3 regions of the Dietzia sp. Alg238-R159 genome follow, and region 3 is predicted to be linked to each of the others. Evidence: predicted binding sites of a transcription regulator. Region 3 holds the regulator's gene; each other region holds the start of a gene.
What was found. Region 3 encodes LexA, which represses DNA repair genes until DNA is damaged. Its sites were predicted from a motif close to CGAACANNTGTTCG; they were not measured.

Region 1: the regulator LexA is predicted to act here: its motif matches at 2,010-2,023, upstream of G6R20_RS02435 (HNH endonuclease signature motif containing protein).
Region 2: the regulator LexA is predicted to act here: its motif matches at 1,629-1,642, upstream of G6R20_RS09315 (HNH endonuclease signature motif containing protein).

Annotation. Positions count from the first base shown of each region.
Region 1 covers NZ_UNRI01000001.1:531,957-535,231, forward strand. The annotation lists gene kstD (3-oxosteroid 1-dehydrogenase) at 1-330, opposite strand, end outside; gene G6R20_RS02425 (2-keto-4-pentenoate hydratase) at 382-1,167, shown strand; gene G6R20_RS02430 (IclR family transcriptional regulator) at 1,164-1,928, opposite strand; gene G6R20_RS02435 (HNH endonuclease signature motif containing protein) at 2,042-3,275, shown strand, end outside.
Region 2 covers NZ_UNRI01000003.1:173,326-176,600, forward strand. The annotation lists gene G6R20_RS09305 (acyl-CoA dehydrogenase family protein) at 1-443, shown strand, start outside; gene G6R20_RS09310 (ArsO family NAD(P)H-dependent flavin-containing monooxygenase) at 440-1,567, shown strand; gene G6R20_RS09315 (HNH endonuclease signature motif containing protein) at 1,815-3,275, shown strand, end outside.
Region 3 covers NZ_UNRI01000002.1:313,399-316,673, forward strand. The annotation lists gene hrpA (ATP-dependent RNA helicase HrpA) at 1-4, shown strand, start outside; gene nrdR (transcriptional regulator NrdR) at 15-470, opposite strand; gene G6R20_RS06210 (hypothetical protein) at 582-1,022, opposite strand; gene lexA (transcriptional repressor LexA) at 1,254-1,922, shown strand; gene hflX (GTPase HflX) at 1,963-3,275, opposite strand, start outside.

The DNA of each region.
Region 1 (3,275 bases), on a different contig from region 3:
GGGGCTGTTGGCGAGGACGAAGTCCAGGACCTCGGGACCGCGGTCGACGTAGGTGTCGATCTTCTCGGGCTCCACCGCGTCGCCGATGATCGAGCGGAGGTACGTGCGGGCCGCCTCCGGGGTGTCCAGGACGCCGTCGCGTCGGAGCACGGAGTTGTTAGGGATCCACACGCCGCCGCCGGAGCGCGCGGTGGAGCCTCCGTAGTGCGGGGCCTTCTCTACGAGGACCACGCTGAGGCCCTTCTTTGCTGCAGCGAGGGCGGCCGTCATGCCTGCTCCACCGCTGCCGACGACGACGACGTCGAATTCCTGGTCTGCCATGTAGAACACGTTATAGAACTGAGCGCCGTGGCGCCAGACGGCCCAGGTAGCATCCCCCTCATGCTCAACGAGGAGACCCGCGCCACACTTGCCCAGCGACTCTGGGACGCCGAGTCGGACGTCGCGCCGATCGCGCCGCTGACCGACGACCATCCTGGCATGACCCCGGACGACGCCTTCGAGATCCAGCTGGTCAACATCCGCCGCAGGCTCGATGCCGGCGCGGTGGTGACCGGCCACAAGGTGGGCCTGGCGTCCAAGGTGATGCAGGAGATGATGGGCGTCGACGAGCCCGACTACGGGCATCTGCTCGACACGATGGAATACCCCGAGGGCACCGCGATCGAGGCGGCCCGGTTCTGCTTCCCGCGGGTCGAGGTGGAGGTCGGCTTCATCCTGGGCGCCGACATCCCGCCGGAGGGATGTTCCCAGGAGGAGGCCGCCGCGGCGATCGAGTGGGTCGTCCCCTCGATCGAGTTGATCGACTCCCGCATCCGGGACTGGAAGATCACACTGCCCGACACGATCGCGGACAACGCCTCGTCGTGTGGCTACGTGGTGGGCGAGCAGCGGGTCCGGCTCGCGGACATCGACGTCGCGGCGATCGACGCGACCCTCTACAAGAACGGCGAGTTCCTCGCGTCCGGGCGTTCCGACGCGGTGCTCGGTAACCCGCTCAACTCGGTCGGGTGGCTCGCGTCGACGGTCGCCAAGTTCGGTGTCCGTCTGCGCAAGGGTGACGTGATCCTGCCGGGCACCGCGATCCGCGCGATGGACGCCGCCCCGGGCGACAGCTTCCGCGCCGAGTTCGCCGGGCTTGGCGACGTCACCATGGACTTCCGCTAACCGTCCGCGGCCAGCGCGCGACCGGCCGCCGCGGCGACGCGGGTGACCAGCGGCTCGAGCCGGGCCAGCGCGCTCTCGTCCGCCGCGCTGGCGGACAACGCGGCGACGGCCCGCGTCCCGCCTGCGCGCTCCTCGTCGTCGTCGTCGAACACCGGCGCCGCCACGCAGTACAGGCCGGGCGTGAGCTCGGCGCGGTCGATCGCGCGTCTCCTCCGTCGTATCTCGGCGAGCTCCACCGCCAGGGCGTCGGGGGAGGTCACAGTGGTGTCCGTCCACTCGACCAACGGCTCCTGCGCCACGCGCTCGGCCGCTGCCTCGTCGAACGCCAGCATCGCCTTTCCCACCCCTGTGCAGTACGCCGGCAGGCCGCCGCCGATCCGCGACGGCGACGGGATCGGCCGCGGCCCGTGCAACTTGTTGAGGTAGACCACCTCGTCGCCGTGCAGGGTGGCCAGGTGAACGGTCGCGCGCGTGGCCTCGAAGAGGTGCGCGAGAAACGGTGTGAGCACCCGGCGGATCCGCTCGTACGCCGGCGAGACCGGGATCGGGTCCAGCTCGTGCACCAACGGCCCCAGCCGGTAGCGCTGCCCGATCCTCGTCACCGCGTCGTTGCGCTCGAGCGCGGCCAGGAGGCGCAGCGTCGTGGACTTGGCCAGCCCGGTCTCGCGCGCGATCTCACTGAGCGTCATCCCTGTCCCGCCCGCCGTCACGCGTAGCACCTCGAAGGCGCGGTCGACGGGAGAAGAGGGGGGCTCGGTCATGCGGTGAGTGTAGCGCGCGGGTCGGACACCGGAGGCCGGGCGGATCGAACGCTTGCGCTAACGCCTGCAGTGCCGTACTGTCGAACACAAGTTCTAAATCGAGCGCGAGGGGGGTGGGGGAATTGTCGACGACGAAGTCACTGTTCGCGGTTCCGGAATCCCTGGGCGGGCTCGACTCGACGGAGGTGAGCGAGGCGGCACGGGCCGCGACCCTGGCGCAGAACCGGGCAGGTGCGACCCGGCTGGAGGCGGCAGCGGCCCTGGTCGAGCAGATGTCCCGGGCGGATGAGGTCGGCACGGGCGTCGACCGCACCGAAGGGGTCGCCGGGAGCGGTGCTCGTGCACGTTCGGCATACGCACGGTTGGACCCGCAATCCAGGGCTCGTGACCATCTCGTGGCGGCCTGTCAGCTCACGTGCTGGCACGCCGCGCGTCTGGTCACCGCCGGGGTCCAGATCCATTCGCGGCTCGCGCGACTGCGGGCCTCGGTGGAGCGCGGGGTCGTTCCCGAGCAGCTCGCCATCGACATCGCCTGCAAGCTGGCCGAGGTGCCCGACTCGATCGTCTCGGACGTGGAGGACGAGGTCGTGGCGGGCATCGTCGACGACCTGGACGGCGGTGACCGGCCGACTCGCAATTCGGTGGACGGCCGGATCGATGAGGCCGTCGGCCGGCTCGACCCGGAGGGCGCCGAGGATGCCCGGGCCCGGGCGGCGCTCACGCGTACGGTCCGGTTCCGGTCGGGCCGGGACGGGATGGCCTCGATGTGGGCGAAGCTGCCTCTGGCCGATGCGGAGTTGCTGCGGGGACGTATCGAGACCGACGCCCGCGCTGCCTCCGGAGACGGGGTGCCCGGCACGCTGGATCAGCTGCGTGCCGACGCTCTCGCCTCCCTCGCCGTGTACGCCCCGGCGCCCGCCCCGGCCCCGGCGCCCGCCGACGCCGGCGGGACGGACTCCGGCCCGGGGGACGACGGATCGATCGAGCTGGGTGAGGTCACCGTGGGTGCGGACATGCCCAGGCCGTCGCTCGGTAACGCCGCCGCAGCCGGCCGGCCGATCCGGGTGAGCGTGATCGCCGCGGCCGCGCAGGGGCTGCCCAACCGCGTGGAATTCGTGCACGGCGCATACAGCAGTTACTCCTGGTTGTGCCAGCAGTTGCTGGAGGGCGCCGACGCACGCGTGCGGTTCGAACTCGTCGACCCCGCCCCCGGCGTGCTCGACTCCCCGGAACACGCCCTGCGCTACCTGATCACCCCCGCGATGGCGGAGCGCATCCGCATGCGCGACGGCACCTGCCGACATCCGGGGTGTTCGGTTCCCGCGGAGGACTGTGACGTGGACCATG
Region 2 (3,275 bases), on a different contig from region 3:
GCTTCTACCAGCTCATGAACCAGCTCCCGCGCGAGCGCCTGGCGATCGCCGTGGACGCGCTGGCCATGGCCGAGGCCGCCGTCATCGAGACGCTCGAGTACGTCCGCGAGCGGCAGGCGTTCGGCAAGCCGATCCTGGATTTCCAGAACACCCGCTTCGAGCTGGCGCACTGTAAGACCCAGGTCATGGCCACCCGCACGTTCGTCGACCACTGCATCTCCCGGGAGATCGACGGCGAGCTCGACGCCGTCACCGCGTCGATGGCCAAGCTCCAGGCGACCGACATGCTCGACGACGTGGTCGACCGCTGCCTCCAGCTGTTCGGCGGCTACGGCTACATGATGGAGTACCCCATCGCGCAGAAGTTCGCCGGTGCCCGCGTCATGCGGATCTACGGCGGCACGAACGAGATCATGAAGGAGGTCATCGGCCGGGCGCTGTGATCCACCGCGACGTCGTGGTGATCGGCGGGGGCCAGGCGGGCCTCGCGGCCGGTTTCTACCTCCGCCGCGCCGGCGCGGACTTCGAAATCCTCGACGCCTCGAACGAGCCCGGCGGCGCGTGGCCGCACACGTGGCCGTCCCTGCGGTTGTTCTCGCCCGCCGACTTCTCGTCCCTGCCGGGCCGCCGCATGCCCCGCACCGACGACGGCGCCAATCCCGACGCGGCCCACGTCGTGGACTACCTGCGCGGGTACGAGGAGTACTACGACCTCCCCGTGCGGCGCGGGGTGACGGTGGTCGCCGTGGAGCCGCCGGGAGCGGTGCGAGAGGGCGGCTACGCCACCAACGGCAACGACGACCACGACGACAACCACGACGACGACCATGACGACGACGAGGTGTTTCTCATCCGGGCCGCTGACGGTCGCTCGTGGCGCGCGCGGGCGGTCATCAGTGCGACCGGTACCTATCGACGCCCCTTCGTCCCCACCTATCCGGGCGCCGCCGACTTCCGTGGCCGGCAGCTGCACAGCGCCGCCTATCGGGGCCCGTCGGACCTCGAGGGCAGGCGCGTCGTGGTGGTCGGTGGCGCGAACTCGGGCGCCCAGATCGCCGCTGACCTCGCCCGGCCACTCGCCGACTCCGGCGGGTCGCTGACCTGGTGCACAACCGGCCCACCCCGCTACCTGCCCGACGATGTCGACGGCCGCGAACTCTTCCGCGTCGCCAACGCGGCCATCCGGGGCGTGGGGGAGTCCGGCGGCGGCATTGCGGAGCTGGGCGACATCGTCGTGGTGCCGCCGGTCCGCGCGGCCCGTGACGCCGGCCTCCTGGAGGCGACGCCGATGTTCGAGCAGTTCACCGCGGCCGGCGTGGAGTGGTCGGACGGTCGACGCGAGCCGGTCGACGCGGTGATCTGGTGTACGGGGTTCCGGCCGGCGTTGGGTCACTTACGGGGGTTGCTGCCGCGTCGCGACGGACGAGTCGTCACGAGTGGCGTCGAGGTGCCGGGCGTCCCGGGACTGTTCCTGCTCGGCTACGGCGACTGGTGCGGCGCGGCGTCGGCGACCCTCATCGGGGTGGGGCAGTGGGCGAAGGCGGCGGTGGCCGCGTCGCTGGCGTGAGCACGACGGCCCCGCGTGTTCTCGGCTGGGGCTACTTGGTGACGTGAGGCCCTTGCCTGTTCGAATGTGTGTACGTATCATAGAACACAGATTCGATACCAGGTAGGCGGCGCACGGTCGGGGGGTGGGGCACATGGGCGGTAACGCAGACCGCGCGGCCGGTGGCCCCTCCTCGTCTGGTGGCGGCGCCGGTTCCGCGGCGCCCTCTTCGTTGTCGGGGTTGCGGGCGGCGGCGCGGGAGGGGTGGATGGGCGAGAATCGCGCGGCGGCGCGCCGGTTCGTGGCCTGTTACGAGTTGTTTGTCGAATGCCAGCGTCGGGAGGAGTCCGGGGCGGGCGGCGGTGAGTGTCGGCCCGGTCATGCGGTACTCGATCCGATCGATGTCGCGGCCGGGTACGTGGTGTCGGCGATGGCGATCTCGACGGGCCGGGCCGAACGGATGATCACCTTCGCCCTCGATCTGCACCTGCGGTATCCGGCGATCCTGTCCGCGATGGCGCAGGGGCGGCTGGATCTACAGGCTGCGAATATCCTGGCCTCGCAGATGGCCACCGTCCACGTCGATGTGCTCGAGGCGGTGCAGCGGCAGGTCGTCGAGGAGTATCTCGCCGCGATCGAGGGCGGGGTGCGCCTTGGTGAGAAAGCCATCCGCGGCAACGTCGATGCGATCATCGCCCGCTACGACGCCAACGGCATCCGCCTGCGCCGCCAGGAAGCCGCCCGCACCCGCGGGGTGCGGTTCCACAAGGGCGTCGACGGCATGTCGAGTGTGTCGGCGATCCTGGCCACCGAGGAAGCAGCCGTCCTGGCCGAGGCCCTCGACCAACGCGTGAAAGACCACAAGTACGCCGACGCCCAAGCCGCCGCCAACACCCAAGCCGACACCGCCAACCCCGGCGCCGGCGGCTCTGGCGAGGTCGAGGACTACTCGATCGCCGAGCGTCGCGCCGACGCCCTGATGTCCCTGGTGTGCGGCGACGCCGCCCCGGCTGGCACCCCGGCCCGCCCCGGCCGGTCGGGCGCGCCGGGTGCCGGGGTGGCGTTGCGGCCGAAGGTCACCGTCATCGCCACCGGCAACACCGCCCGCGACGACGGCGGCGCCCGGGTGGAGTTCACCCGCACCGGCCAGGCCGCCCTACAGGCCCTGCTCGACATGCTCGCCACCAGCGACGGAGCCACCTTCGAACCCATCGACCCGCGCATCGGCGCCGCCGACGACGCCCGCACCGCCCTGCAGTACCGGCCCAGCGCCGAACTCGCGCGCCGGATCCGGCTACGGGACGGCACCTGCCGCCACCCCGGCTGTGCGATCCCGGCCGAGGCCTGTGATCTGGATCATGTGGTGCCGTTCGATCACGCCGACCCCCAGCGGGGCGGGCACACCATCGAGGCCAACCTGGCCGCAATGTGCCGGCGTCATCACCGGTTCAAGACCTTCTCCGACTGGATCTACGACCTGCACCCCGACGGCACCCTGATTGTGCGCGCCCCGGACGGCTCGACCATGCTCACCCGACCCTCCGGCCCACTGGCCGAGTACCGGCGGGAACAGGCCCGCGCCGAGACCGAGGCGTGGACCCGGCAACAACGCCGCAGCCCCGGGCCCACCGGTGACGAGCAGGCCGACGCGGAGCCGACGTTCTGGTCGCGCCGCGCCGCGCGCCACCGCACCGAACGCCGCAACGCCGAACGCGCCCGCACCTTTGAC
Region 3 (3,275 bases):
ATGACGTTGCGCGGTCAGCGGCTCGCGCGACGCTCTCGGAGGGCGATGATCTCGCGTTCGAAGTCGTCGGCCGAGCTGAACTGCTTGTACACGGATGCAAAACGCAGGTAGGCGACCTCGTCCAGATCCTGCAGAGGGCCCAGGATGGCGAGCCCGATCTCGTGGGCCGGAACCTCGGACACACCGCCGGAGCGCACTGCGTCCTCGACCTGCTGGGCGAGGCGACGGAGAGCGTCCTCGTCGACCGATCGTCCCTGGCACGCGCGGCGGACACCGCGAACGACCTTGTCCCGGCTGAACGCCTCGGTCACCCCGTTCCGCTTGAGAACCGTCAGCAGTGGCGTCTCGAGCGTCGTGAACCGGTGTCCGCACCGGGGGCACTCCCGTCGACGCCGGATCGCCTGTCCCTCGTCGACGGATCGTGAGTCGATCACCCGGGAGTCCTCGTGATGGCATGTCGGGCAGTACATTCCCGTGGGGCCCTTCGTCGACCGGAGTTCACACGTCCCGGATCGTGCCTGACGGAACGCGGGGGTGGCAGACCGCCGCCCGCGGTCCATTCTAGGAGGCCCGCTGCCCGGTCACGCGTAGGCGGGTCCGCCGAGGAAGGCCACTGCGAGAAGCATGATCACGCCGAATGCGATCCCGCACGCCAGCAGTGCCCAGGCCGGCACGTCGTCGACCACCCCGGTGGACACCGGGGCCTCGACGTGGCACGCCCGCGCGCGGTCCGTCGAGACCGGGCGCACGAGTACACGCCGACCGGGGGCGACCGATGTGACGGTGGCCGGACGGGCCGCCACCCGCGGCCGGACGAGGTTCCCCGCACGGGCGGACGTGACGGCCAGCCGATTGCCCTCGGGTCGGACCAGCGTGCGCCGCGGCGCAGGCGTGGGACGCACGAGCACCGACACATCTCTCGGCCGGTCGAGGTGAGCGCCCTGTCCACGATGGTCATCGGGGCAGACCTCGGTCCACCGCACGGCCGGACGTGGGTGGGACTGAAGCTCGACAACGGTCATGGTGGCTCCCTACTCGATACGGTGTGCGATCAGGGTTCGCACACCTGTATGTCTGTCTCAGTACATCTGTTCGAATCCGAACTCCCCTAGAGTTGTATCACGCGACTCCGACACAATCACGATTCGCAGAGGAATTTCTTCGAACACGTGTGTGGCGCAAGGCGGTGGTTGGCACTAGGGTGTAGACAGATCACAGCGTCGAACATTCATTCGCCGAAGGGACCCCACGAGATGCCGAAGCCCGATTTCGAGTCACTGACGGACCGACAGAAGAGCGTTCTCCTGCACATCCACGACACCGTCAAGGAGCGTGGTTATCCGCCGAGCATCCGCGAGATCGGGGACGCGGTCGGCTTACAGTCCACGTCGTCGGTGGCGCATCAACTCCGCACGTTGGAGAAGAAGGGCTTCCTGACGCGGGATCCTCACAAGCCGCGCGCGGTCGACGTCCACGGTGTCCCGGGGCAGAAGTCACGGGGCCGCCGGTCACCTGCGCCGGAGCCCCAGCGTCCGGGAGGCGCGGTCGAACCCGTCTACGTACCCGTCCTCGGCCGGATCGCGGCGGGCGGGCCCATCCTCGCGGAACAGGCCGTCGAGGAGATCTTCCCCCTGCCGGCGGACCTCGTCGGGTCAGGTGATCTGTTCATGCTCAAGGTCGTCGGCGAGTCGATGATCGACGCCGCCATCTGCGATGGCGACTACGTGGTGGTCAGGCGGCAGAACGTCGCGGACAACGGGGAGATCGTCGCCGCCATGATCGACGGGGAGGCCACGGTCAAGACCTTCCGGAACGACTCGAGCGGAGTCTGGTTGTTGCCCCACAATCCGTCGTTCAGCCCGATTCCGGGCGAGCACGCGACGATCCTCGGCAAGGTCGTGACGGTGTTCCGGAAGCTCTGAGCCCGTTGTTCGATTGACGCGCCGCCCGTCCCCGCAGGGGTCAGGCGGCGCCGTCATGTGGATCGCGGACCGCGAACTCGTCCAGTTCGCCGGCCACGGACGCGGGCAACCGGACCACCAGCCGGGTTCCGTCCTGGGTGTGTTCCTCCTCGACCACCGCGCCCTCGGCGTGGACCCGCGACACCACGTCCCCGCGGGAGTACGGAACGGACAGGGTCAGCTCGGTGTCCCCGGAGGCGACGATCTGGGTGATCCTCTCGAGGAGCTCGTCGACGCCCTGCCCGGTGACCGCCGAGACGAACACGGCGTCGGGTAGCGCGTGGTGCAATTCGGTCAGGACCACGGGATCCGCGGCGTCGATCTTGTTGATGACGAGAAGTTCGCGGGGACGCTCCGCGTTCTGCTCTTCCACCACCTCGTTGATCACCTTGCGCACCGCCTCGATCTGGCGGAGCGGGAAGGCATCCGAACCATCCACCACGTGGAGGAGCAACTCGGAGTCGACGACCTCTTCAAGAGTCGACCTGAAGGCCTCGACCAACTGGGTCGGCAGATGCCTGACGAATCCCACGGTGTCCGTGAAGACGACCGCCCTGCCGTCGGGCAACTCGGCCTTCCTCGTCGTCGGATCGAGGGTGGCGAACAGGGCGTTCTGAACCAGGACGCCGGCTCCGGTGATCCGGTTGAGCAGGCTGGACTTCCCGGCGTTCGTGTATCCGGCGATGGCGATGGACGGCACCGGAGTGGAACGCCGACGGTGCCGTTTGGTGTCCCGGGACTGCTTCATCCCCTTGATGTCGCGACGCAGACGGGCCATCCGCTCGCGGATCCGGCGCCGATCGGTCTCGATCTTGGTCTCACCCGGGCCGCGAAGACCGACGCCGCCGTTGCTGCCGGCACGGCCGCCCGCCTGGCGGGACAACGACTCGCCCCAACCACGCAGACGGGGCAGCATGTACTCCATCTGGGCGAGCGTCACCTGGGCCTTGCCCTCACGGCTGGTGGCGTGCTGCGCGAAGATGTCGAGGATCAGCGCGGTACGGTCGATGACCTTGACATTGACCGCCTTCTCCAGCGCGAGCAGCTGCCCCGGGGTGAGCTCGCCGTCGCAGATGACGGTGTCGGCGCCGGTCGCCGCGATCACGTCCTTGAGGACGCTGACCTTGCCCGACCCGATGTACGTGGCGGCATCGGGCTTGTCGCGGCGCTGGATGAGCGCGTCGCACACCTCCGATCCCGCGGTCTCGGCGAGCTGGGCGAGCTCGTCCATCGCGGCGTCCGCCTGTGCGGCGGACCCTTCGGTCCAGACACCGACGAGCACGACACGTTCGAGTCGGAGCTGGCGGTACTCGG